DNA from 3 places in the Bacillus sp. URHA0034 genome. Region 1 is predicted to be linked to each of the others. Evidence: predicted binding sites of a transcription regulator. Region 1 holds the regulator's gene; each other region holds the start of a gene.
The links. Region 1 encodes CtsR, which represses protease genes until heat stress. Its sites were predicted from a motif close to ATGGTCAATAAAGGTCAAACA; they were not measured.

Region 2: clpP (ATP-dependent Clp endopeptidase proteolytic subunit ClpP) is a predicted target of CtsR. The motif match lies at 4,520-4,540, and genes of this name have one in related genera.
Region 3: clpB (ATP-dependent chaperone ClpB) is a predicted target of CtsR. The motif match lies at 5,810-5,830, and genes of this name have one in related genera.

The regions. Positions count from the first base shown of each region.
Region 1 covers NZ_JBWCDK010000002.1:2,802,731-2,810,414, reverse strand. Annotated here, with positions in the region: tRNA gene ACZ9EE_RS15575 (tRNA-Leu) at 1-2, shown strand, start outside; tRNA gene ACZ9EE_RS15570 (tRNA-Gly) at 33-104, shown strand; tRNA gene ACZ9EE_RS15565 (tRNA-Leu) at 112-200, shown strand; tRNA gene ACZ9EE_RS15560 (tRNA-Arg) at 218-294, shown strand; tRNA gene ACZ9EE_RS15555 (tRNA-Pro) at 303-379, shown strand; tRNA gene ACZ9EE_RS15550 (tRNA-Ala) at 396-471, shown strand; rRNA gene ACZ9EE_RS15545 (16S ribosomal RNA) at 637-2,186, shown strand; rRNA gene ACZ9EE_RS15540 (23S ribosomal RNA) at 2,392-5,327, shown strand; rRNA gene rrf (5S ribosomal RNA) at 5,411-5,526, shown strand; gene ACZ9EE_RS15530 (CtsR family transcriptional regulator) at 5,870-6,331, shown strand; gene ACZ9EE_RS15525 (UvrB/UvrC motif-containing protein) at 6,359-6,907, shown strand; gene ACZ9EE_RS15520 (protein arginine kinase) at 6,909-7,684, shown strand, end outside.
Region 2 covers NZ_JBWCDK010000002.1:3,810,380-3,818,063, forward strand. Annotated here, with positions in the region: gene ACZ9EE_RS20260 (NUDIX hydrolase) at 33-491, shown strand; gene rapZ (RNase adapter RapZ) at 511-1,404, shown strand; gene ACZ9EE_RS20270 (gluconeogenesis factor YvcK family protein) at 1,401-2,387, shown strand; gene whiA (DNA-binding protein WhiA) at 2,448-3,407, shown strand; gene ACZ9EE_RS20280 (HPr family phosphocarrier protein) at 3,458-3,715, shown strand; gene clpP (ATP-dependent Clp endopeptidase proteolytic subunit ClpP) at 3,857-4,462, opposite strand; tRNA gene ACZ9EE_RS20290 (tRNA-Arg) at 4,669-4,740, shown strand; gene ACZ9EE_RS20295 (acyltransferase) at 4,926-5,963, shown strand; gene ACZ9EE_RS20300 (hypothetical protein) at 6,175-6,348, opposite strand; gene ACZ9EE_RS20305 (MerR family transcriptional regulator) at 6,647-6,916, shown strand; gene ACZ9EE_RS20310 (alpha-E domain-containing protein) at 6,974-7,153, shown strand; partial or broken gene ACZ9EE_RS20315 (alpha-E domain-containing protein) at 7,180-7,437, shown strand; partial or broken gene ACZ9EE_RS20320 (transglutaminase-like domain-containing protein) at 7,568-7,684, shown strand, end outside.
Region 3 covers NZ_JBWCDK010000002.1:1,644,392-1,652,075, forward strand. Annotated here, with positions in the region: gene ACZ9EE_RS09820 (beta-ketoacyl-ACP synthase III) at 1-124, opposite strand, end outside; gene ACZ9EE_RS09825 (hypothetical protein) at 329-604, shown strand; gene ACZ9EE_RS09830 (ComZ family protein) at 624-824, opposite strand; gene ACZ9EE_RS09835 (hypothetical protein) at 1,156-1,977, opposite strand; gene ACZ9EE_RS09840 (hydrolase) at 2,057-2,779, opposite strand; gene ACZ9EE_RS09845 (YjzD family protein) at 2,963-3,148, shown strand; gene clpB (ATP-dependent chaperone ClpB) at 3,196-5,796, opposite strand; gene ACZ9EE_RS09855 (YjzC family protein) at 5,919-6,098, opposite strand; gene ACZ9EE_RS09860 (Crp/Fnr family transcriptional regulator) at 6,370-7,062, shown strand; gene ACZ9EE_RS09865 (hypothetical protein) at 7,063-7,494, opposite strand; gene ACZ9EE_RS09870 (YwiC-like family protein) at 7,491-7,684, opposite strand, start outside.

The DNA of each region.
Region 1 (7,684 bases):
CATTTTTGTGAGAGAAAATAAGTACCATATACGCGGAAGTAGTTCAGTGGTAGAACACCACCTTGCCAAGGTGGGGGTCGCGGGTTCGAATCCCGTCTTCCGCTCTCAAATGCCGGGGTGGCGGAACTGGCAGACGCACAGGACTTAAAATCCTGCGGTAGGTGACTACCGTACCGGTTCGATTCCGGTCCTCGGCACCATTTAAGAAATGAATAATGCGCCCGTAGCTCAATTGGATAGAGCGTCTGACTACGGATCAGAAGGTTATGGGTTCGACTCCTTTCGGGCGCGCCATTATTTATCGGGAAGTAGCTCAGCTTGGTAGAGCACTTGGTTTGGGACCAAGGGGTCGCAGGTTCGAATCCTGTCTTCCCGACCATTTATTTAATTATTTCGGGGTCTTAGCTCAGCTGGGAGAGCGCCTGCTTTGCACGCAGGAGGTCAGGGGTTCGATCCCCCTAGACTCCACCAAATAAATTAAAATGGTATTGACAATGTAAAATTACTTTGTTAATATATAAAAGTCGCATAAACGACGATTGCTCTTTGAAAACTAAACAAACAAAAACGTCAACAAACAATAATATTCATTTCTTACGAAATGAAGCCAACGTAACAAAATGAGCTAAATCAACTTTCTCGGAGAGTTTGATCCTGGCTCAGGACGAACGCTGGCGGCGTGCCTAATACATGCAAGTCGAGCGAATCAATAGGAGCTTGCTCCTGTTGATTAGCGGCGGACGGGTGAGTAACACGTGGGCAACCTGCCTGTAAGACTGGGATAACACCGGGAAACCGGTGCTAATACCGGATAATCCTTTTCCTCTCATGAGGAAAAGTTGAAAGTCGGTTTCGGCTGACACTTACAGATGGGCCCGCGGCGCATTAGCTAGTTGGTGAGGTAACGGCTCACCAAGGCGACGATGCGTAGCCGACCTGAGAGGGTGATCGGCCACACTGGGACTGAGACACGGCCCAGACTCCTACGGGAGGCAGCAGTAGGGAATCTTCCACAATGGACGAAAGTCTGATGGAGCAACGCCGCGTGAGCGATGAAGGCCTTCGGGTCGTAAAGCTCTGTTGTTAGGGAAGAACAAGTACCGGAGTAACTGCCGGTACCTTGACGGTACCTAACCAGAAAGCCACGGCTAACTACGTGCCAGCAGCCGCGGTAATACGTAGGTGGCAAGCGTTGTCCGGAATTATTGGGCGTAAAGCGCGCGCAGGCGGTCCTTTAAGTCTGATGTGAAAGCCCACGGCTCAACCGTGGAGGGTCATTGGAAACTGGGGGACTTGAGTGCAGAAGAGGAAAGCGGAATTCCACGTGTAGCGGTGAAATGCGTAGAGATGTGGAGGAACACCAGTGGCGAAGGCGGCTTTCTGGTCTGTAACTGACGCTGAGGCGCGAAAGCGTGGGGAGCAAACAGGATTAGATACCCTGGTAGTCCACGCCGTAAACGATGAGTGCTAAGTGTTAGAGGGTTTCCGCCCTTTAGTGCTGCAGCTAACGCATTAAGCACTCCGCCTGGGGAGTACGGCCGCAAGGCTGAAACTCAAAGGAATTGACGGGGGCCCGCACAAGCGGTGGAGCATGTGGTTTAATTCGAAGCAACGCGAAGAACCTTACCAGGTCTTGACATCCTCTGACACTCCTAGAGATAGGAATTTCCCCTTCGGGGGACAGAGTGACAGGTGGTGCATGGTTGTCGTCAGCTCGTGTCGTGAGATGTTGGGTTAAGTCCCGCAACGAGCGCAACCCTTGATCTTAGTTGCCAGCATTCAGTTGGGCACTCTAAGGTGACTGCCGGTGACAAACCGGAGGAAGGTGGGGATGACGTCAAATCATCATGCCCCTTATGACCTGGGCTACACACGTGCTACAATGGATGGTACAAAGGGCAGCAAAGCCGCGAGGCCTAGCCAATCCCATAAAACCATTCTCAGTTCGGATTGTAGGCTGCAACTCGCCTACATGAAGCCGGAATCGCTAGTAATCGCGGATCAGCATGCCGCGGTGAATACGTTCCCGGGCCTTGTACACACCGCCCGTCACACCACGAGAGTTTGTAACACCCGAAGTCGGTGGGGTAACCGCAAGGAGCCAGCCGCCTAAGGTGGGACAGATGATTGGGGTGAAGTCGTAACAAGGTAGCCGTATCGGAAGGTGCGGCTGGATCACCTCCTTTCTAAGGATATAAGCTGGACATATGAGCCAGACAAAAACGTTTGTTTGATGGTTTTCTGTTTGTTTAGTTTTGAGAGTGCAATTCTCTCAAAGCTTTTTTTAATCGTTCTTTGAAAACTAGATAATCGTATAGAAGAAACCAAGTAAAAACCGAGTAAAATCGCCATTTTAGTTTTTCTCTCTATTAAATAGAGTAAAACCTTTTAGGTTAAGTTAGAAAGGGCGCACGGTGAATGCCTTGGCACTAGGAGCCGATGAAGGACGGGACTAACACCGATATGCTTCGGGGAGCTGTAAGTAAGCTTTGATCCGGAGATTTCCGAATGGGGAAACCCACTGCTCGTAATGGAGCAGTATCTTTACCTGAATACATAGGGTATTGATGGCAGACCCGGGGAACTGAAACATCTAAGTACCCGGAGGAAGAGAAAGCAAACGCGATTCCCTAAGTAGCGGCGAGCGAAACGGGATTAGCCCAAACCAAGAGGCTTGCCTCTTGGGGTTGTAGGACACTCAACATGGAGTTACAAAGGAACGGGGTAGATGAAGCGGTCTGGAAAGGCCCGTCATAGAAGGTAAAAGCCCTGTAGTTGAAACTTCGTTCCCTCCTGAGTGGATCCTGAGTACGGCCGGACACGCGAAATCCGGTCGGAAGCAGGGAGGACCATCTCCCAAGGCTAAATACTCCCTAGTGACCGATAGTGAACCAGTACCGTGAGGGAAAGGTGAAAAGCACCCCGGAAGGGGAGTGAAATAGTTCCTGAAACCGTGTGCCTACAAGTAGTTAGAGCCCGTTAATGGGTGATAGCGTGCCTTTTGTAGAATGAACCGGCGAGTTACGATTACATGCAAGGTTAAGTTGAAGAGACGGAGCCGCAGCGAAAGCGAGTCTGAATAGGGCGTATGAGTATGTGGTCGTAGACCCGAAACCAGGTGATCTACCCATGTCCAGGGTGAAGTCCAGGTAACACTGGATGGAGGCCCGAACCCACGCACGTTGAAAAGTGCGGGGATGAGGTGTGGGTAGCGGAGAAATTCCAATCGAACTTGGAGATAGCTGGTTCTCTCCGAAATAGCTTTAGGGCTAGCCTCACGTAGTTAGAGTCTTGGAGGTAGAGCACTGTTTGGACTAGGGGCCCTCATCGGGTTACCGAATTCAGACAAACTCCGAATGCCAAAGACTTATCCGTGGGAGTCAGACTGCGAGTGATAAGATCCGTAGTCAAAAGGGAAACAGCCCAGACCACCAGCTAAGGTCCCAAAGTATACGTTAAGTGGAAAAGGATGTGGAGTTGCTTAGACAACCAGGATGTTGGCTTAGAAGCAGCCACCATTTAAAGAGTGCGTAATAGCTCACTGGTCGAGTGACTCTGCGCCGAAAATGTACCGGGGCTAAACGTATCACCGAAGCTGTGGATTGACACCGTTGGTGTCAGTGGTAGGAGAGCGTTCTAAGGGCGTTGAAGCTAGACCGTAAGGACTGGTGGAGCGCTTAGAAGTGAGAATGCCGGTATGAGTAGCGAAAGATGAGTGAGAATCTCATCCACCGAATGCCTAAGGTTTCCTGAGGAAGGCTCGTCCGCTCAGGGTTAGTCGGGACCTAAGCCGAGGCCGAAAGGCGTAGGCGATGGACAACAGGTTGATATTCCTGTACCACCTCTTTATCGTTTGAGTGATGGGGGGACGCAGGAGGATAGGGCAAGCGCACTGTTGGATATGTGCGTCTAAGCAGTTAGGCTGAGAAGCAGGAAAATCCGCTTCTCGCGAAGGCTGAGCTGTGACAGCGAGGGAAATATAGTACCGAAGTTCCTGATTCCACACTGCCAAGAAAAGCCTCTAGCGATGATATTGGGTGCCCGTACCGCAAACCGACACAGGTAGGCGAGGAGAGAATCCTAAGGTGAGCGAGAGAACTCTCGTTAAGGAACTCGGCAAAATGACCCCGTAACTTCGGGAGAAGGGGTGCTCTTTGGGGTTTATAGCCTCGAAGAGCCGCAGTGAATAGGCCCAGGCGACTGTTTAGCAAAAACACAGGTCTCTGCGAAGCCGCAAGGCGAAGTATAGGGGCTGACGCCTGCCCGGTGCTGGAAGGTTAAGAGGAGGGGTTAGCTCACGCGAAGCTCTGAATCGAAGCCCCAGTAAACGGCGGCCGTAACTATAACGGTCCTAAGGTAGCGAAATTCCTTGTCGGGTAAGTTCCGACCCGCACGAAAGGCGTAACGATCTGGGCACTGTCTCAACGAGAGACTCGGTGAAATTATAGTACCTGTGAAGATGCAGGTTACCCGCGACAGGACGGAAAGACCCCGTGGAGCTTTACTGTAGCCTGATATTGAATTTTGGTACAGCTTGTACAGGATAGGTAGGAGCCTGAGAAGCCGGAGCGCCAGCTTCGGTGGAGGCGTCGGTGGGATACTACCCTGGCTGTATTGAAATTCTAACCCGCACCCCTGATCGGGGTGGGAGACAGTGTCAGGTGGGCAGTTTGACTGGGGCGGTCGCCTCCTAAAGAGTAACGGAGGCGCCCAAAGGTTCCCTCAGAATGGTTGGAAATCATTCGTAGAGTGTAAAGGCACAAGGGAGCTTGACTGCGAGACCTACAAGTCGAGCAGGGACGAAAGTCGGGCTTAGTGATCCGGTGGTTCCGCATGGAAGGGCCATCGCTCAACGGATAAAAGCTACCCCGGGGATAACAGGCTTATCTCCCCCAAGAGTCCACATCGACGGGGAGGTTTGGCACCTCGATGTCGGCTCATCGCATCCTGGGGCTGTAGTCGGTCCCAAGGGTTGGGCTGTTCGCCCATTAAAGCGGTACGCGAGCTGGGTTCAGAACGTCGTGAGACAGTTCGGTCCCTATCCGTCGTGGGCGCAGGAAATTTGAGAGGAGCTGTCCTTAGTACGAGAGGACCGGGATGGACGCACCGCTGGTGTACCAGTTGTCTTGCCAAAGGCATCGCTGGGTAGCTATGTGCGGACGGGATAAGTGCTGAAAGCATCTAAGCATGAAGCCCCCCTCAAGATGAGATTTCCCATAGCGTCAAGCTAGTAAGATCCCTGAAAGATGATCAGGTTGATAGGTCAGAGGTGGAAGCGTGGCGACATGTGGAGCTGACTGATACTAATCGATCGAGGACTTAACCATATTTTTTAAAGCGAATAACTCGTTTTTACGAATTTCTTCTATACTATCTAGTTTTGAGAGAACGATCTCTCTAATTTCATAAGTCTGGTAATCAAGGCGAGAAGGTCACACCCGTTCCCATACCGAACACGGAAGTTAAGCTTCTCAGCGCCGATGGTAGTTGGGACTTTGTCCCTGTGAGAGTAGGACGTTGCCAGGCAAAAAAAGACAATCCGTGAAGGGTTGTCTTTTTTTGTTTGATTATTTTTAATATCCCTTATTCCACACTTCTGTTCCTAAAACCCCAATAAGGAACTACAGATGATCCCCATGATTTTCACATATCCTTCCCTAATATTACTATAAAAATGATAACAGCTTTATAGAAAGTTAATATTTACGAAAAAAGTCGAATTTTATAGACACTTATTTTCTGGGCTTTTTAGGTTTCACAACCGTGAAATTTGGAGAAAATCAGTAATAGTGAATCGTTGCATCTCCATAAAATTTTCAGTATAATTAAAGTCAAATATAGTCAAAGTCAGAAGATGGGAGGTGGGAAGATGAGAAACATTTCCGATATTATTGAAAAATATCTAAAGCAGGTTTTAGAAATGAGTGAAGAAGATCTTGTTGAGATTAAAAGAAGTGAAATTGCCGATAAATTTCAATGTGTTCCTTCACAAATAAACTATGTTATTAATACCCGTTTTACGATTGAAAGAGGATATATTGTTGAGAGTAAACGGGGCGGCGGCGGATTTATTCGGATAATGAAGGTCCAATCCCACGACTTAGCCCATTTAATTGATCATTTGCTGTCCCTTGTCAACAATCGTATAAGTCAAACGACCGCCGAAGACGTAATCATAAGACTTGTTCATGAGGAGGTCATTACAAAACGAGAAGCAAAAATTATGCTAAGTGTCATTGATCGTTCTGTACTATATATTGATCTTCCATTCCGCGATGAATTAAGAGCGAGAATGTTAAAAGCAATGTTAACTTCCTTAAAATATAAATAATTATGCAGCCTAAAGAGGTGAAAATATATGATTTGTCAGGAATGCAATCAAAGGCCTGCAGCTCTTCATTTTACCAAAATTATTAATGGAGAAAAAACAGAAGTCCATCTATGTGAGAAGTGTGCTCAGGAGAAAGGCGAAATGTTTATCATGAATGGGGAATCGGGATTTGCGTTTAACAACCTTTTGGCAGGTTTATTAAATATTGATCCATCTTTCCAAAAGCCGAGTGAAAGTCCATTTCAACAAGAGGAAATCCTTCAATGTCAGCATTGTTCGATGACATTTCCCCAGTTTTTAAAAGTTGGCCGTTTTGGCTGTGCTCAATGCTATGATACATTTAAAGATCAGTTAAAGCCTGTTTTAAGACGCCTTCATAGTGGAAACTGGACCCATAATGGTAAAATCCCGAAAAGAATCGGCGGTGAGTTTCAACTTCGCAAACAGATTGAAGAGTTGAAACTGGACTTAAGAGAGGCCATCACCAAAGAAGAATTTGAGAAAGCAGCTGAAATTCGCGATCAAGTCCGTACATTAGAAAAACAAATAGCTGGAAATGAAGAGGGAGGGGAATAAAGTGTCAGTTGAAAGATTTTTTAATCAAGCCGTCAGCTCTTGGATGAGCGAAGAAGGCCCAGATTCTGATATTGTCCTTAGCTCCCGGATTCGTCTTGCGCGAAATTTTGAATCTTATAATTTCCCAACTGTTTTTTCACACGACGAGGCAAAAGTGATTATAGATACCATGGAGGATATTCTTAAAAAATCTACTGTTGAGAGCTTCGGTACAATGGAATTATTGAAAATGGATGAAATGCAGCCTCTTCATAAGCGGGTTTTAGTAGAAAAGCATTTAATTAGTCCACTGTTGGCGGAGGAATCTCCATATGGTGCTGTTCTATTAACAGAAAATGAAGAAGTTAGTATTATGATAAATGAAGAGGACCATATTCGTATTCAGTGTTTATTTCCTGGTCTGCAATTAGCAGAAGCGTTACATGCGGCGAATGAAATAGATGATTGGCTTGAAGAACAAATCCATTATGCCTTTGATGAAAAATATGGCTATTTAACTAGTTGTCCCACCAATGTAGGAACAGGTCTCAGAGCATCTGTCATGATGCATCTGCCCGGGTTAATTTTAACACAGCAAATTAATCGGATCATTCCTGCTATCCACCAGTTAGGCCTTGTGGTAAGAGGGATTTACGGAGAGGGCAGTGAAGCATTGGGGAATATCTTTCAAATCTCTAATCAGATAACACTGGGAAAATCAGAGGAAGATATTAGCCGTGATTTAAAAGGAGTAGCGAGTCAGTTAATTTCACAAGAAAGGTCTGCTCGTGAAGCATT
Region 2 (7,684 bases), 1.0 Mb from region 1:
AAGACTTGTGCGCTTCTAAAGAGGTGAAAAAAGTGCAGCGGGTAACCAATTGTGTGTTAATCAGAAATAATCAAGTATTACTACTGCAAAAACCGCGCCGCGGCTGGTGGGTCGCACCGGGCGGGAAAATGGAACCGGGCGAGTCGGTCCGTGATTCCTGTATTCGCGAGTTCCGTGAAGAAACGGGCATCTATTTAAAAAATCCACAATTAAAAGGAATTTTTACGATGATTATGAAGGATGCCGACGAGCTTTTGTCCGAGTGGATGATGTTTACGTTTGTCGCTACGGATTCTGACGGTATCGATTTAGATGAGTCAGAAGAAGGCATTCTTGCGTGGCAGCCGGTTGACCAGATCAAAAGTCTGCCTATGGCAGCAGGAGACCTACATATCATTGATTATATGGTTCATGGAAAAGGAATAATTTACGGTACGTTTACTTATACAAGTGATTTTCAACTCATTAGTTATCGTTTAGATCCAGGTTAAAAGAAAAGGAGGAATGAATATGAGTACCGGTTCGACAAGTGAAACTCAGATGGTCATTATAACGGGAATGTCTGGGGCTGGAAAAACGGTTGCCATTCAAAGCTTTGAAGATTTGGGATTCTTCTGTGTTGATAATTTACCTCCTACGCTCCTGCCTAAATTTCTTGAACTTATGAAGGAATCGGGGAATAAAATGAATAAAGTTGCTCTTGTCATGGACCTGCGCGGCAGAGAGTTCTTTGATCATTTATTTAAAGGATTAGATGAACTGGCAGAGACCTCTTGGGTAACACCACAAATTTTATTTTTAGATTCAGATGATGCGACCTTGGTGCGCAGATATAAGGAGACAAGACGGACTCATCCGCTTGCGCCAACAGGACTTCCGCTTGAAGGAATTACATTAGAGAGGGAACTGCTAGAAGAGTTAAAAGGCAGGGCACAGTTAGTTTACAATACATCCCAGATGAAACCGCGTGAACTGCGTGAGAAAATATTAACTGAATTCACGACAAATAAACAATTAATGTTTACTGTCAATGTCATGTCGTTTGGATTTAAATATGGAATCCCCATCGATGCGGATTTGGTTTTTGATGTACGCTTTTTGCCGAATCCTCATTATATTGACCATATGCGGCCAAAAACAGGATTGGATGAAGAGGTTTCCAATTATGTCTTGAAATGGAATGAGACACAGAAGTTTCTGGAAAAGGTAACGGATTTGCTAGGCTTTATGCTTCCGCATTACAAAAGGGAAGGAAAAGCGCAGCTTGTCATTGCGATCGGCTGTACAGGCGGACAGCACCGTTCCGTTGCCTTAGCTGAAAATATTGGCCGTTTCTTCCAAAAAGATTATAAAACGGTTGTATCGCATCGTGACATTGAGAGGAGAAAGGAAAAAACAACATGAGAGAGTCAGGACAGCCTCGCATTGTCGTAATTGGCGGTGGTACAGGATTACCCGTTCTGTTACGTGGATTAAAACAGTTTCCTGTGGATATCACCGCCATCGTGACAGTGGTGGATGATGGTGGCAGCTCAGGACGTTTGCGTGAGAATCTGCATATACCACCTCCAGGCGACATACGTAATGTGTTAGCCTCACTGTCAGATGTTGAACCACTCGTCGAAGAGATGTTTCAGCATCGATTTAAAACGGCAAATGAATTATCCGGTCATTCGCTCGGTAATTTAATTCTGGCCGCGATGACTTCGATTACAGGTAATTTTGTCCATGCGATTCAAGAAATGAGCAAAATCCTAAATGTACGTGGAAAGGTCTTGCCGGCAGCGAACCAAAGTGTTGTCTTACATGCTGAGATGGAGGACGGCGCAATCGTTTCAGGGGAATCAAAAATTCCTTACTCGGGGAAAAAAATTAAACGAGTTTATCTGACTTCCAAAAGCAGTATTCGTCCATTGCCGGAGTCGATTCAAGCCATTCGTCAGGCTGATTTAATTATTATTGGGCCAGGGAGCTTGTATACGAGTATTTTACCGAATCTCCTTGTTCCGCGCTTAGGAGACGAGGTATGCAACTCCCTTGCGAAAAAGGTTTATATCTGTAATCTGATGACGCAGGCCGGGGAAACGCACGGCTTTACAGCGAGTGATCATGTAAAGGCCATCTATGACCATATGAACCGTTCCTTCATTAATACCATTCTTGTCAATAATGAAGAAATACCGCCTGATATCCAACTACGCTATAATGAAGAATTGGCAGACCCTGTGCTATACGATTTACCGGAGCTATCTGAACTCGGTCTTGAAGTTGTACACGCGGATATCGCCTATCAGGAAAATGGGGCATTAAGGCATGACCCGAAAAAGGTTGCCAAAATTTTATATAATTTACTGATTGATGAAACTAAAAGGCGATATGAATCGTAATAAGTAGTACAATTAAATTTAAACATTTGTTCCATTCAGTTTTAATAAGGTGGTGAGGGGATGTCTTTCGCTTCGGAGACCAAAAAAGAATTAACTAACTTGGAAGTGAAAACTTGCTGTAATCTTTCTGAACTATCAGCATTGATTCGCATGAATGGTTCCCTTTCCTTTTCCAATCGTAAGTTAGTTGTCGATATTCAAACCGAAAATGCGGCGATTGCCAGAAGAATATATACATTATTAAAAAAGAGCTATCAAGTGCAGGTGGAGCTTTTAGTTCGAAAAAAGATGCGCTTGAAAAAAAACAATGTTTACATTGTCCGATTAGCTGAGCAGGCTAAGGAAATTTTAGAGGATACGAAAATTCTTGGTGAAGGATTTACCTTCATTCACGATATTTCGCCGGAACTTATCAAGAAGAAGTGTTGTAAGCGTTCTTATTTACGAGGCGCATTTCTCGCTGGCGGATCGGTCAATAATCCGGAGACTTCTTCCTATCATTTGGAAATTGCTTCGCTTTATAAAGAACATAATGATTCTTTATGCGAATTAATGAATACATTTGGATTGAATAGTAAAACACTTGAACGTAAAAAAGGATTTATCACCTATTTAAAAGAAGCAGAGAAGATTACGGAGTTTCTCAATATCGTTGGTGCCCATAATGCTCTGCTTCGTTTTGAGGATGTAAGAATCGTCAGGGACATGCGCAACTCTGTTAACCGCTTAGTAAACTGTGAAACGGCCAATCTAAATAAAACGATTGGCGCATCCATCAGACAGGTGGAAAACATCCGCTTCATTGACTCAACCATTGGCCTTCAAGTTTTACCTGATAAGCTGAGAGAGATCGCGGAGCTCCGGGTTCAATATCCTGATGTCACTTTGAAAGAATTAGGAGAAATGGTTTCCGGTGGTACCATTAGTAAATCCGGGATTAATCACCGCTTAAGAAAAATCGATGAGATTGCTGACAAACTCCGAATGGGAGAAATAACGTCAAATACTCACAGTTTGTAAATGTGTAATGTTTAACAAGTATATATAATAACTTGAGGAGGAATTAGTTTATGTTGGTAAAAGAAATAGAAGTGAAATTAAAAACAGGTCTTCAAGCACGTCCAGCAGCCCTTTTTGTACAAGAAGCAAATCGGTTTTCCGCAGATATTTTTCTTGAAAAGGATGGCAAGAAAGTGAATGCCAAAAGTATTATGGGATTAATGAGTCTTGCTGTCGGCTCGGGAGTGGTCATTAATATTATTGCCGACGGCGAAGATGAAGAAAAAGCCATCGTTGTGTTATCAGACTTTATTCAAAAAGAAAATTAATCCAAAAGGGTTCGGCAAAGGCTGAATCCTTTTTTTAGTTACGCAGCTTTGAAAATTATGGATCTTAGATCAAAGCCCCGGATTGATGGACCTCCACTTTAAAAATAAAAGCAACCGACAGGGAGCCGGTTGCTTTTATAATTATTTATTTTCTTTTGTGTCAGTAGGCTTGCGTGTAATAATGCTGTCGATGAGTCCATATTCTTTGGCTCTTTCAGCAGTCATAAAATTATCACGGTCTGTATCGCGTTGGATCACTTCAAGCGGCTGACCTGTGCGCTCTGCTAAGATGCCATTTAATTTTTCGCGAAGGAAAAGGATGCGTTTTGCCGCAATTTCAATTTCCGTTGCTTGACCTTGTGCGCCGCCTAGTGGCTGGTGAATCATCACTTCTGCATTTGGAAGTGCATAACGCTTTCCTTTTTGTCCGGCAGCAAGCAAGAATGCTCCCATTGAAGCGGCCATACCGATACATACTGTTGATACATCTGCTTTAATGTATTGCATCGTATCGTAAATCGCCATTCCGGCTGTAATGCTTCCGCCTGGGCTATTGATATAAAGAGTAATATCTTTTTCAGGGTTCTCAGCTTCAAGGAATAATAATTGTGCTACAATGCTGTTAGCAACATTGTCATCGATTGCACTTCCTAGCATAATAATCCGGTCTTTTAAGAGACGGGAGTAAATGTCATAGGCTCTTTCGCCGCGATTTGTTTGTTCAATAACTGTAGGAATCAAATTCATTTTTCTTCCTCCTTTGATTAGAAAAGGTAAAAGCTTATGTAATAGTATCATACACTGATGGTCAATAAAGGTCAAACAGTTTGCCTTGTAAAATGTTCGACAACTTTCCCATCATCAGGATAACCATTTCTCGTAAATTTAAAACCTATTCACTGCTTGCAATTTTCGTGGATTTAACATATAATATAAAAGTCGCTAATAATCATGCGCTCGTGGTGCAACGGATAGCACGTAAGATTCCGGTTCTTAAAATGGGGGTTCGATTCCCTCCGAGCGCGTCATAACCTAAATGCCTTTATGCTTTATTACAAAGCATAAAGGCATTTTTGATTATAGGCAAATTTAATCCTAATTTTTGATTCATGTAATGTATACATTGGTTTATGCTATGATTTATTATAGTATTTATATGTTATAAAGACTAAATGACAGTTTAGCATTGTGACGGAAGGAGGTCAGGTTTTTGAAACGACTGTTGTATCTTGATTGGCTGCGTGCACTAGCAACTATTGCTGTTGTTATCATTCATGTAGCATCGGGGGCAGGATCTGTCGGTAAATTGCAGAATGGTCAGCACTTGAGTTGGCTAGAAGCTAATTTATTTGAGATACTCTCGCGTTGGTCTGTTCCGGGTTTTGTGATGATTAGTGGTGCTTTGCTATTAGGAGACCTAAGATCCATAACGTTAAAGGAGTTTCTAAAAAAACGTGCAAGCAAAGTAGTCATTCCTTTTGTTGGATGGAGCATACTTTTTTATTTATATGGAGCCTATAAGGGTTATTTCCCTGCATCTATAAAAAGTGGAGTAAAACTTTTTATTACCAATGGTATCAGTTATCATCTATGGTTTTTGTATATGATTGTTGGAATCTATTTCATAACCCCGCTCTTACAGATTTTTGTACGGCATGCAAGTAAGCAACAAATACAATATTTTTTGTGCTTATGGTTGTACGCATCAGTTATTACGAGGCTTTTTGACTTTTGGATTGGCATTCACTTGTCGATAGAATTATTTTTTGTAACAGACTATGTAGGATATTTCCTATTGGGATATTATCTAGCGCATTATGAAATCTCAAAACGTTGGAGGATATTTTCCTATTTAGGTGCATGCATAGGGTTTTTTGTCGGTTTTTTTGGTACATATTATTACACTATTAAAGGGAATGGAACTCTTAATGAATTTTGGTATTCCTACTTCTCTCCGTCTACTTTGCTTTTCGCAATAGGGTTATTCATATGGTGCCGATACCATTTTCAAGACAGAGAACCAAGGCTGCCACTGCTGATAGGGTGGATTAATCAGTCCAGTTTAGGGGTTTATATAATTCACTACTGGTTAATGAACAACTTCTTATGGAGAGTCTATCCTAAAGTGGGTACACATTTTCATCCCCTTATTGCTCTTCCTATTAATTTGATGATTACATTGATTCTTAGCATCATTGTTACTTTATTGTTAAGAAAGCTTCCATTGGTAAAAAAGTTGGTTCCATAATGTTCTTGACTGGGATCTCCATTAAAAACATTTTCGGCATACGAGTTATGATGGGCAAATTCCGGTTCTTAAAATGGGGATTCGATTCCCTCCGAGCGCGTCATAATAATTCATGATATCACTGTGTCTTAAACGCAGTGATATTTTTTTGTTCTTTTATAAAAAATGTAAAAAAAAATAATTATCGTAAAAAAATAAAATAAAAATAACATTAAAATAGCAGGATAGAATTAGTTAAGTGTGTGATCAAACTAACGGTATTTATGTAAACGATTTCCATTTCTTCTATATTATGAACTACTCGTGACCGTAATCCATTATTCATAAGGAATCGGGCATCCACATCCTCAGAATTTCCTAAATTTAATCCCTCGATAATGAACATTATTTCCAAAAGTATCTTTTCATTGTTTAATACTTTCCTAAGAATGAACATGGAAATTCGGGTTCTTTTTTTGTATTGATTTACTAACTTTTCATGTTAGAATAGTTTACATGAAGTAATATTCTGAATTTTATATTTAAATTTATTTGTATTTCTTGCCAAAATCACTGATTCATGTTGTGGAAAATCCGTTAAATGTTAGAAAAAGTAACATTTGATTTACTGGAAACATCATAATCATTCTTGATAGGAGGGTGTATGGTTGGACAATAATCAATCATATCGTGATAAAAAGGTGATGGGGATCGGAATTGTGACTGAAATAACCGGTTTATCCAATCGGAAAATCCGTTACTATGAATTGCGGAAATTAATCTTTCCCGAACGAACCCCTTCAGGGACTCGGAAGTACTCTTTTTCGGATGTTGAAAGACTCATGGAAATCGCAGAAAAAATTGAAGATGGTGTACAGACACATGAGATTCGTAAAGATTTAGTCAAAAAAGAAAAACATAAGATGATTATTGGTCAAATCAATTCACACTTTCATACTAACACTTATAAGTAACTGAATGTGAAGGTTATAACAATTTGTATTGCTTAAATACGTTTAAACCATAAACAGCTGCTTGAATATCTGACTTTTGGGCGTACCTATGAAAATTCAATTCTTTCCTCTTTGGAAAAGGCAAGGAAAAATGTCCGCGTCGTAAGGGGGCAGCTGCCAGAAAAGATATGGGATGCGATTAATTCCTTTTACCTCTGGCTAACGGACACAAACGAGTACGGTTGCTCTCCATTTTAGAGAGTCTATAAGGTTTAGAGGCATTCCGCACATATCATGCTGACCAAATAAAAGCAGATACAATGGTAGAATTTCTCGTACTCAACAAAGCTTTCCCACGATCAATCATGTTCTCTTTTACCAACCTAGAAATGTTTTTGGAAATAATTGAAAAAGATTATTATTTAGTCAGATACTCCGATTTAAATCGTCTTATGGCAGGCATGAAAGGGAATTTGTCAGCCGGTATCAATTTTGAAAGAATGTCCAGCAAAGACCTGCAATTATTATTGAATCAACTTTAAAGTATGGTAAATCAAATCGGTGCGGAAATAGGTTATTGCTTTTTTTATGAAGGAGAGGAGCTCTCCGGAGGCTCTCCCGAAAAGAAACATCTGGTGGGATTTTTCTCCATTTGAAAAAAATTCCGAATGTATCCATTTGAACTTTATCTATGATCCATCTGCAGCAGACGTCCATACCACCGTTGAAGAAACACTTAAGGGGTTGCCAGGATTTTGCTCATTTGATGATTGCGGTTTGCCGATCGAA
Region 3 (7,684 bases), 1.2 Mb from region 1:
TTTCTTCTATACCTGTCATGGTTTTTATCCATTCATCAGAAGTATCCATCATTTTTTCTAAATCATGATTGGTGAGTATTTTTTCCGGTAAGTATCTGCCCATTCCAACAATACCAGCTCTCATTATTCCATCTCCTTTAATCTAGGTAAGACCCTATCTATTTCTAGGATTAATATCAATTATTATGACTTGGTACTAATTTTATCAAATTCCTCCTATTTTAAGCAACTGTTTCTTCCTATTTATCATCCGCTAATGTACATACCTTTTATTTGTTGAAACATATTCTAGATTAAAAGGTATTTTTATTGGGGAGGCCAGAGCAGTATGGCAGATTTTGATGAGGAGCAAAGCTCCAAGAAACAAGAAGAATGGGAAGAACAAACAACGGAAGACCGGTTTACGAGTTTAATGTTTGGTCCTAGGAGAGACAGTGATGGGCGAAGATCTCAGCAACATCCAGAACCTAAGCAAAACCAGTCTGCCATTGATTATGAGGAACTTATGGTGAACATTGATACACTGCTTGATTCGGCCCGTGGGCTGAAGCCATTATTCAGTAAAGTTTACCCATTTATCGAACAATTATGGAAAAAAAAATAAGCTGCCAACAACTGGCAGCTTATTTACTTAGACTTTCCTTAAGGGCATCCTCTTTACCAAGCTCATAGGCTTCTTGCATAACTTTAGTAAATAAATTCATAAAGGGTTGAATAAGCTCCATAGTTAATTCAACCCCGGCTTGATCTAATTGCTCTTTTGCCTCCGGTAAGTATTTCATAGCAATCTGCATAAATTGTAGTGTATTGTCTTGATTGTTCACGTTATGTACTCCTTTTATGAAAAATTTAGGCAATTGGTCGAATACCGACCTATTTAGTATTGGACATATTTGCTGCAACCATTCTACTGAAAAAACCCATGGCTGGGCTCTAAAGTTTTAAGCAAATGTGCTCTTGTTGATTGCACCCCCATTATAGGTGATAATGTTAGGATTATCCAGTGAAATTCCTTTGAAAGACACCCATTGCCATTTTTAATCCACGTAAAAGACGTCTTTTTTTCTATTTATTTTAACTCTTGAACAAATAATTGAAAAGTCCTACATCTTCACTTTTTCATTAAAGAGGAATTACATTGAATTTACAACCCATTTAGACTAAACGTTTATTAATTTCTACTTGTTTTTCAAATGACTCGCTGAATGGGGTTACCTTTTTTGCTGTCACTCTTTTGATCGTTTTATTTATGTCTAATTGTTCAGAATAAATTTCTTTTGTTTCTAGTTTCAGGTGCGCAGCACACTGAACCCAATAATTTTCTTCGCCGCTTTCAATCAAAAAGTGCGTGTTATCCTCGACCTCTAAATTTTCATTTGAAACCAGAATAGCTTCTACCGCATCATCCACAAATAAGATATCTCCAGTCCATTCACGTTTATTCACCCTGATTTCGCTATAATCCGTGTTTGCAAGGAGGGCCTGTTGGAATGTAAACGTCGAGGGCTGCCAAGGACCATAAATGGACGGTAAATAATAAAACTGATTATTTTTCCCCCAAGAAACTGCTTCATCGATTACAGCCTGCAGGGTCTTCGCTTCATCAGATCTTAATAACTGGATAGGCAGAAGGAATAAGATATCTGTCAGATATTTATTATTTTCAATAAATTGCTGTAATTTAGTAACGGTTTGTTGTTGTAAAATAGTCTCAGTACTCAACATATATAAATCGTAAAGTGAAAGGATAAACGTTGTTTTAGTGGTGTCATCTTCCCTGTAAGTACCTATTTCTGATAGGAAGATTTCTCTAAAGTTCGCATTCCTCCCTACTTCCAGCCTTTTCTCCTCAAGATATAGAGTATCACTGTTTTGATCGATATGAATTCCGATAACCTCTACCCCCTTATTTAAGAGGGTACGACCCATTTGGAAACTGACAAAATCATAAATACCAAAAATAATGGCCTTGTCCATTACATCTTCCTCCCCAAAACACTTATAATGAATCCTATGCGTTTTTAATAGGAAATATTTCATTTTGGGGAGGTTACCATTAAAGTACTTTTTCATGACTGTTAAAAAACTTGATTAACATTGTTCCAAGCTGAGGTTTTTTTTCAGGAAGAATTAAAATTGGGTTTATTTTAGGGGTATTAACAATTTTTTGATAAAGCTTTGATTGAGTGTACGATTTCCCGCCTGCTAATACTTGGATAATCGTGATTGGACAGTCATAATCAAGATTAACAACTTCATCCATGTTGATTATTTCGTTCTCGAGAGTAGATTGGTCGATTTGATGCGCAGCAGTTAGTTCCCTCATTAACTTTTTGTAAAAGAACTTATGCTCTTTTTCTTGTTCGAGATGATGTTTCAAGGAAAGAATGGGGTTAAGCAAGACTAAGGACCGAATCGATCCCTTCATTTTTTCCAAAAGTTTTATGGCCGTTAATGCACCCATTCCTTCTGCCAGAACATGAATTTTATTATTAAGAATTTCACTTCTAATTACATGCTGATATAACCTTTGAGCAAGCTCGACAGCATTTTCGCTACCCCAGTTACGCCCATAAAGATTTGAGGAAAAAATGGTGTACCCGGCATCTTTTAATTCATTGATAATAGCCAGCTTTCCTTCGTTTTGCGTCCAAAAGCACTTGCTCTCATCGACAAAATGCCTTTCATCTCCAATTATTAAGATCCCAAATCCTTTAGGCTTTTCGGGGTAATGAATGATATTCCATTGGGTATCCATCTGAAAATTACGATTCTCCATCGCTAAATCTCCTTTTACATATTTCCTCAAGGTATTGTATGCCGTTTCACAAGAGTTGAAAGGGAATTTGCCTATTTTAAAAGAACTTGGGAACATAAATCAGAAAATTGTTTTTATATATATTTTTTCTGCATTGTATGGTAGTATTTAAATTAATGTAAAATAAGTAAGAGGTGAAAATGAGTGCGTATATTTTGGACTTTTTTCTGGTCTTTCCTTTTAGTGCAAATGCTTACATATGTTGTTAGTTCAATGACAGCCGGTGCAGAATATAATTTTGCTCAAGGTTCAATCGTTGCTGTTGGGGTAACCATATTAATTCTTGTTGCTGCTGCAGTAATTCCAAATGAACCTGTTGAAAAGCATTAATAAAAAAGGTCTTCCACGCCAACTGGAGGACCTTTTTTCTGTTTTGACTACTTTTCTTGTACATTTATTGATAAGATACCATCTTCAATGGTTATTCCTACGGTTGACTGCTCGTGTACCCTGCCGGCAATGATTTCACGAGCGAGCTTCGTTTCTATATTCTTTTGAATATATCGTTTTAAAGGTCTTGCCCCGTAAATTGGATCGAACCCATTTACAGCAATAAATTCCTTTGCATCTTCACTGATGGTAATATTAATTTGCTGCTGTTTTAATCGATTTTGTAAATCGTTCAGCATTTTACCGACAATATTCTTTATCTCTCCTAAAGATAAAGGTTTAAAGAGGATCGTCTCATCAATTCGATTTAAGAATTCCGGACGGAAATGAGACCTTAACTGACTCATAACCTTCGCTCTCGTTTCATCCGAAATTTCAATCTCATTCTCACTTCTATCGAGCAGGTAGTGAGATCCAATATTGGAAGTCATAATAATGACGGTGTTTTTAAAATCTACCACCCGACCTTGCGAATCCGTGATTCTTCCATCATCAAGAGCCTGAAGGAGAATATTAAATACTTCCGGATGGGCCTTTTCAATTTCATCCATTAGAATAACCGAGTATGGCCTTCTTCTAATTGCTTCAGTCAACTGACCTCCTTCTTCATAACCTACATAACCAGGAGGAGCCCCAATTAAACGAGAAACTGCGTGTTTTTCCATGTATTCAGACATATCTACCCTTATCATATGCTCTTCACTGTCAAATAAGGACTCAGCGAGCGCCTTAGCAAGTTCTGTTTTCCCTACGCCAGTCGGACCTAAAAATAAAAATGATCCAATTGGGCGGTTCGGATCTTTAATCCCAGCCCTCGCTCTTAGGACTGCATCCGATACCAAGGTAACTGCCTCATTTTGGCCTATCACCCGTTGATGAAGAATGGATTCTAGTTTAAGTAATTTTTCTCTTTCTCCTTCGACAAGCTTAGACAGTGGTATTCCTGTCCATCTTGAGACAATATTTGAAATTTCCTCCCCTGTTACTTCTTCGCGGAGCAGCCGCTCATCCTTCTCTGCACTCTTTTCCAGTTCTTCAAGTTCTTTTTCCACTGAAGGAATTTGTCCATGCCTTAATTCGGCCGCTCGATTTAAATCATAACGATCTTCTGATTGCTGGAGCTCACGGCGGAGTTTTTCAAGCTGCTCCCTTTTCTCCTGTAATTTTTGAATACTTTGTTTCTCCTGCATCCATTTTGCCTTCATCGTATCTGCTTGTTCTTTCAAATCAGCCAGTTCTTTTAATAAGGATTCAAGTCTTAATTTACTTCCTTCATCACTTTCTTTCCGAAGTGCTGCCTCTTCAATTTCCAGCTGCATGACCCTGCGAGTCACTTCATCTAGTTCGGTAGGCATGGAGTCAATTTCCGTTCGAATCATCGCACAGGCTTCATCAACAAGGTCAATGGCCTTATCAGGTAAGAAGCGGTCTGTAATATAGCGGTCTGACAATGTGGCCGCTGCCACTAAGGCATGATCGTGAATCTTTACCCCATGATGGACCTCAAACCGTTCCTTTAATCCCCTTAAAATCGAGATTGTATCTTCAACATTTGGTTCTTGGACTAATACTTGTTGAAAACGTCTTTCAAGAGCTGGATCTTTCTCAATATATTTCCGATGTTCATCAAGTGTTGTTGCCCCGATGCAATGAAGTTCCCCTCTTGCAAGCATCGGCTTTAACATATTTCCAGCATCCATCGCCCCTTCAGTTTTACCTGCACCAACAATAGTGTGAATTTCGTCTATAAATAACAAAATCCGGCCTTCGCTTTTCTTAATTTCATTTAAGACCGCTTTAAGCCGTTCCTCAAATTCACCGCGGAACTTTGCTCCGGCAATTAATGAGCTCATATCTAATGAAAAAATGGTTTTATCCTTAAGTCCTTCTGGAACATCCTTTCTGACAATTCTCTGGGCAAGTCCCTCAACAATTGCCGTTTTCCCAACTCCTGGTTCACCAATTAGAACAGGATTATTCTTAGTTTTACGTGATAAAATTCGAATTACATTGCGAATTTCAGTGTCCCTGCCAATGACCGGATCAATTTTACCAGCGGCAGCTTCGGCGACAAGATCTCGGCCATACTTTTTAAGAGCGTCATACCCTGCTTCTGGATTTTGTGATGTCACTCTTTGGTTCCCCCTTATTTCCTTTATTGCTTTTAAAATCATTTCCGGTGTTAGAGCGAATGTTTGAATGATTTTTTTCATATGTGAATCATTTGCATAAACGGCAGCTAACAGTATGTGTTCAACAGAAATGTATTCATCCGAAAATTCAGATGCAAACTCCTCGGCACTTACCAGTAACTTTTGCAGTTTTGCGGTAATATAAAGCTTACCCTGTTCGACACCGCTCCCGGTTACCTGTGGTTTTTTTTCCAATTCTCCCAATAAAGATTTCTTTACCTTCTCCGCCGGTAATCCAGCCTTTTCTAATATGGATGCAATCAGACTGTCTTGCTGCTCCAGTAGTGATATGAATAAATGCAGTTCATCAATTTCTTGATGATTTTCTTTAATTGCTAAGCCTTGAGCATCCATAATGCCTGTTTGTAAACGTTCCGTCATTCGGTTTAAGTCCACCGTTTCTCACTCCTTTTTGACCTTTTTTGACCTATTTATTTCTATTATAAGAAATTCATTACGATAAGTAAAATAACATAAGAAGAAAAGCCATCTTAAAAAGATGACTTTTACTAAACGAATTAAGGTTTGCGAACATACGTCCATACACGTTCATCATTTGATGTTTCAGGAAACGGGTCGCCTGCTTTGAGTTTAATTTTCTTTGGATTGGTTACATTGCTCCCTGAATCACCAACTTCAATGTAATAGCCATTATTCGGTGCTTTTTTACCTGATCTAAACTGATGATTTTGTCCCATTCTAATCCCCCCTTTTCAATACAACCTTATTATCTCCGTTAGATTGCATCAGCATTAAAGGGAAATTCTTTCAAATTCAACATATGTCGACAATATTTCCTGGGTAATATGCGGTATTGACCTAAGTTTTTGACGATTGTATGAACTTATTCTACAGATATTGATAATTATTCTTTGTTAACAATATAATTATAGTATTATCTAGGGAATCTTATTAACCATGACTTGCATTTTTTGAAATTCATTTTGTACCTTTAAAGGTGGTTATAGTATGCAGTCAGTAAAAGAAATGCCTGTACCATTATCACATCTATTTGAGACCGTTCATCATATAAAAAAGATTGAAAAAGGAACGTTTCTTTTTCAGGAAGGCTCTCAAGCGGATGAAATGTATATAGTTCGAAGTGGGATCCTTCAAGTTAGCAAAATTATTCCTGACGGACGTGAGCTAACCATCAGAATGTGCTCCAAAGGAGATTTTGTTGGCGAGTTAAATTTATTTTCCTCTTCTTCTCGCTATTTATTAAGTGCTCGCGTTGTAGAGAGCGGTGAAGTGGCTGTCATTATGAAGGATGTTTTAGAAGAGAAGCTATCCCAAAATTTGTCCCTTTCATTTGAATTCATCCAATGGATGAGCTTGCAATTTCGAAAGACGCAAACTAAATTTCGTGATTTAGTCCTCCATGGAAAAAAGGGGGCGTTGTATTCGACTATAATTCGCATCAGTAATAGTTATGGAATGAAAACAGATCAAGGGATACTGGTGGAATTACCATTTACTAATCAAGAGTTAGCCAATTTCTGTGGTACCTCACGTGAAGTAGTCAATCGTCTCTTAAGTGATTTAAGAAAATCCGCTATTATTTCAATTGATAAAGGCACAATTACTATCCATGATATTGAATATTTAAAAAGAGAAATCGATTGTGAGGATTGCCCTGTTGAGATATGTAAAGTTGATTAATTAACCATAGAAAAAAATCGGTCTGCTGACCGATTTTTTTAAATTTAGAGTGACAATTTGAATCGCAAGAATGATAAAAATAATGGCTGCATTAACAATCTCATATACACCAATTTGCAGCGGCGTTAATTTTTTACCATAAAAGAAGTAAGCTCGAAGTAAGCTTGGAATAAAAGCAATCGCCACGACCCAAAAACCACTAAGGAACCATACAGCCACGACAAGAAGATGATAAACCCATGAAATCCATTTGAATAAGCTGCTTTTCTTCTCTCTTATCATGGTTTTTACATAAAAGGTACAGCCCATAAAAAATAATATTGATATTAAAAAAGGAAAAATCAACGTCTCAAAGTTTAACGCCTCTTTCCCTAAATAACTGCTTGCCAGTCCTGCAATGGAAAATGCAAAGATTGCACTCATATCATTCATAAATGCACGATCTTTTTTTGAGATGTAAAGTATGCATTAATTGCAAAAAACGGCAGCATCAACAGACCAAAGAGGACAATAGAAGGACTTTTGAGCAGCGGAAATAGTAACAGCAATAAGGAAGGTATAAGATAAATAATCGTCCAATTGGTATAAAATTTGATTTTTTTCTTTTTAAATAAAAGGAGCA